One region of the Roseibium alexandrii DFL-11 genome, then DNA from elsewhere that is predicted to be linked to it. Evidence: riboswitches for the same ligand, from Rfam matches in the RefSeq annotation. Region 1 holds a riboswitch; the other holds the start of a gene.

Region 1 (2,198 bases):
CCGTCCGGCTGCGGAAAATCCACGCTCTTGCGCATGATTGCCGGCCTTGAGGAAACCACCGGCGGAAAAATTTCCATCGGGAAGAGGGACGTGACCAAATCCGATCCGGCCGAACGCGGTGTCGCGATGGTGTTCCAGACCTACGCCCTTTATCCGCATATGTCGGTCGAGGAAAACATGGGCTTCGGCCTCAAAATGAACGGGCACCCGAAGGCCGAGATCAAGGAGAAGGTCGGCGAAGCGGCGCGTATCTTGAAACTCGAGCCTTATTTGGCGCGCAAACCAAAGGCCCTTTCAGGCGGCCAACGCCAGCGTGTTGCCATCGGACGCGCCATTGTTCGCGGACCGGAAGTCTTCCTGTTCGATGAGCCGCTGTCGAACCTAGATGCGGAGCTGCGCGTTGATATGCGGGTCGAGATTGCCCGGCTGCACAAGGACATCGGCGCCACCATGATCTATGTGACCCACGATCAAGTCGAGGCTATGACCCTGGCCGACAAGATCGTGGTTCTGCGCGCCGGGCGGATTGAGCAGGTCGGCTCCCCAATGACGCTCTACTCCGATCCGGACAACAAGTTCGTCGCCGGTTTCATTGGCTCACCGTCGATGAATTTCGTTGAGGGGATTGTGCAAGATGGCAGCGTCACCATTCCCGCATTTGGTGGTTTGACGGTCGAGCCATCCGTTGCACTTCCTAAAAATGGCGAAAAGGTTCTCGTCGGCCTCCGCCCACAGCAGGTGATGATCAGCCAGGCGGACGAAGGCGCGAAGGTTGATCTTTCCGAACAACTGGGCGGTGTTGCCTACTCCTATCTCGTGTGCCCGACGGGAGAACGCGTGATCATTGAAACGAAGGGTGAAGACGTCCCGAGACCGGACAGCACCGTTGCAATCACATTCGATCCAGCCAACGCTTTTTTCTTTGATGCCAAGACCGAACAGCGGCTCCGTTAAGAGCCGATTTCGCAATTTGGTTTATTGCTCATATGGAAGACGCCATGCCACAGCGGATTTTGAGACAAGGCGTCAAACTGAAAATTTGCTTGTGATCACAAGCTTCAAGTCACTCTTTTTGAGTTGACCGCTCGACGGCCATCGGCTTTTTTAGCGATGATGGTTCTTAGACGCCCAAGGCTGACGAGATGAAAAGGGAACACGGTGCGGCGTAGCCAGTAGGCACCAAATCCGTGACTGCCCCCGCAACTGTGAGCGGTGAGCGACCCCGAAAACACCACTGGGCATATCGTCCGGGAAGGTTCGGGAGAGTTACGACCCGCGAGTCAGGAGACCTGCCATCACCGGCGCAGATGCTGCTCCGGATCTTCAACTTGATGCGGGCGGGGCGCCCGGCTCGGAGCATATGATGGCAAAGCGGTCCCCACCGCCACCACGTCGTTTTGTTTGGCGCGCCCTTTTTCATGGCGGAGGGCCAAATGAACCATCGTATAACTGTTTGCACATCCTGCCGGCGAAAGGGTACGGAAACACGGCCCGGTTTTGAGCTGATTGAGCGGCTACGAAATGCCCTTTCTGCTGCCAAGGAGACGATCCCAGAAACCTTCGACGTTTCAGGTGTCGCCTGCATGGCAGGGTGCGATCAGCCGTGTACGGTCGCCTATCACAGCACAAGCAAGGCCTCCTACCTTTTCGGAGACATTGATCCAAAGACCGATGTCGACGATCTCATCGCATTTGCAAAACAATACGCCTATCTCGGCGACGGATGGTGTTCGTCTGTCGACCGTCCAGGCAAGTTGCGGAAGTCTACTCTGGCGCGCATACCGGCTGCCGACTCGGCACTCGAAGAGCAGAAAGCGCGCGCTTCGTGACCGCGGCGACCCTCACCGCCAAAGACCTGTCTTGGTCGCCAAAGCGCCATGGAGACATCCTGCTGCGATCGACCAGTTTCCATCTTGAAGCGGGCCGAGTGCTTGGAATTGTTGGACCGAACGGTGCCGGCAAAACGACCCTGCTCAGACTGCTTTACCGGTTTTACCGACCGGTTACAGGTCAGGTTCTGGTAGACGGTGAGGACATCTGGAACCTTTCCGCGCGAGAGACTGCACAGCGGATTGCCGCCGTCTTGCAGGAACAACCGAGTGACTTCGCTCTTACAGTCGGAGAGATCGTGGCACTTGGGCGAACGCCGCACCGGCGCGGGTTTGCCGGGACGACAGGTTCCCATGATCGGGACATCA
Region 2 (2,198 bases), on a different contig from region 1:
GCACGTTCATGGACATCGTGCCGGCGGAACTCGCCAGGTCGACACCGCCAAGTGCAAGACAGTATACCCGTACTCCTTCGTCGGCCAATGCCTTTACTGTTGAACTGACGTCTATCGCATCCCGGCCGAGGCGATCGAGTTTCGTCACGATGAGAATGTCGCCCGGCTCTAAACGGTCCACCAGCCGAGCGAATTCCGGACGCTGCGTTATCGGCACACTGCCGGAAATAGTCTCGGTCACAATCCGGCGGTCGTCGACCTGGAACCCCGCCGCCCGGATTTCTTCTAACTGGTTTTGCGTCGTCTGTCCGGTCGTTGACACGCGGGTATAGGCAAAGGTGCGTGACATAGCGTCATTCCTGTCCGAAAAGGCTGTTCAAATTAGTTAGCTGTCCAGAATGATGTCAAGGTAATTTGTGGACAGGGTGTTTTGCCCCTGTACGCAATCGGACGTTTTCGGACACAGACATGGGTCATCGGCAGTCATAGTATGGAGTGAAAGATGGCCCGGCGGTTGCTTTTCAAGGACCAGGGACGGCAGGAATTTTTCGATATCCCGACAGAGAAAACAGTCTGATCCATCATTATTCCCCGTCGCCTGTCGACCGGCTTGAAATCGAGCTTCGGCACCGACAGTGTGCAAGTTCCCAGGCATTGAATGTCATCGCGAACGCATCAATTACGTGTCGGATTTGTGCTTTCGCGATCAAAAAAAATGCGCCATAATAAAACCTGTTTGGTTTTCCATTCGGCACAAAGTGCTGGGAAACGAACAGGGAATTCGGATATGGCGGACCCATGCAGGGCGTCAGGAGCCGAAGCCGCCCCCGCGACTGTATGCGGAGAGTGCTGACCGGACATGCCACTTGCAACGAATGTTGTGGGGAAGGCCCGGCAAAGCGCCACGACCCGCGAGCCAGGAGACCTGCCAGACATTCACTGAAAACCCTTCTGTCGGGTGTGACAGCAAAGAGGATAAAATGACGACACAATCTGCAAAAACCACCGTTTCCGCGACGAAAATCGTATCGCTTGCTTTTGCTGCGGTACTGGGTGTCGCGATTATTTCGATCACGGGTCACGTGCAGGCGAGCGCTTTGCACGACGCAGCACACGATGTGCGCCACGCGACCGGATTCCCGTGTCACTAAAATGCTGACTCGCCTCTTGGTCAGCGGCTTGTTCGCTGGTGCTGCGGCGGGGCTTATCGCGGCCCTGCTACAGCTTATTTTTGTTCAGCCAGTCCTTCTCCATGCGGAGCTTTATGAATCGGGGGAATTGGTCCATTTCGGAACCGAGGCAGTCAGCGCTCAACAAGAGCTGGGCGGGATCGATCCTTTGCGCGATGGCCTGAGCGTCATCTTCACGATGCTCACCTATACCGGTTATGCCTTCATTCTGCTCGCCGGCATGGCAATTGCCGAAATGCGCGGTGCGGTTATAACGGGTCGCAACGGCCTGCTTTGGGGTGTTGCAGGGTTCGTCGCGTTCCACTTCGCGCCCGGATTCAGCCTAGCTCCCGAAGTGCCCGGCGTCGCGGCGGCGGATGTTTTTGCCCGGCAGATCTGGTGGTGGGCGACCGTCCTTACCGCAGGCGCCGGATTGTGGCTGATCGCATTCGGCCGCAATTGGATGGCTTGGGGCGCAGCAGCAATGCTGCTGCTGGCACCACACGTGATCGGCGCGCCAGAGCCGGACACCTTCACCGGCCCAGTTCCGACCGAGATCGGGGCAATGTTTGCCAGCCGTGCCTTTGGCGTCGGAATGGCAGCCTGGCTTCTGCTTGGTTGTTTTGCAGGTTTTTTCTGGCAGCGCGAGGGGGCGAGGGTCGGCGCAACGCAGGCGGCCTGATCCGGAATCTAAATCATAACCGACCGGGCGAAACATCTCGTTTTGCCCGGTTTCTTTTTAAGGAAACCTGAAACCCCATGGAACGCTCTCTCGCACTCTTCGCCATCGGGCTGGTCTTTGGCGGAGGCATCGGCTTTGTTGTTGCCGCAAGCAATGGTGTCGCTCTTGACGGTCATGACCACTCATCAGCCAGCGATCACCAGATGCAGACCGCATCAGTGGAGCTCAAAACTAATCATTCCGGCCAAACCGCTGGCCACAACCACAACAGGACTACCTCTGTACCTGGCGGTCCCGATGCACCGTCCTTGAAAATCAGTGTCTCGAAGGATCCGGTTAGCGGCTAC

Evidence for each region. Region 1 has a riboswitch for cobalamin ahead of SADFL11_RS22855 (DUF1636 family protein). Riboswitches for the same ligand answer to the same signal wherever they lie in the genome.
Region 2: another riboswitch for cobalamin. It lies ahead of SADFL11_RS24670 (CbtB domain-containing protein); the one in region 1 lies ahead of SADFL11_RS22855 (DUF1636 family protein).

The regions. Positions count from the first base shown of each region.
Region 1 is NZ_CM011002.1:4,953,736-4,955,933, reverse strand. It holds gene SADFL11_RS22860 (ABC transporter ATP-binding protein) at 1-954, shown strand, start outside; cobalamin riboswitch at 1,098-1,311, shown strand; gene SADFL11_RS22855 (DUF1636 family protein) at 1,434-1,829, shown strand; gene SADFL11_RS22850 (ABC transporter ATP-binding protein) at 1,826-2,198, shown strand, end outside.
Region 2 is NZ_CM011003.1:50,099-52,296, forward strand. It holds gene SADFL11_RS24665 (recombinase family protein) at 1-349, opposite strand, end outside; cobalamin riboswitch at 721-947, shown strand; gene SADFL11_RS24670 (CbtB domain-containing protein) at 981-1,151, shown strand; gene SADFL11_RS24675 (CbtA family protein) at 1,153-1,851, shown strand; gene SADFL11_RS24680 (hypothetical protein) at 1,929-2,198, shown strand, end outside.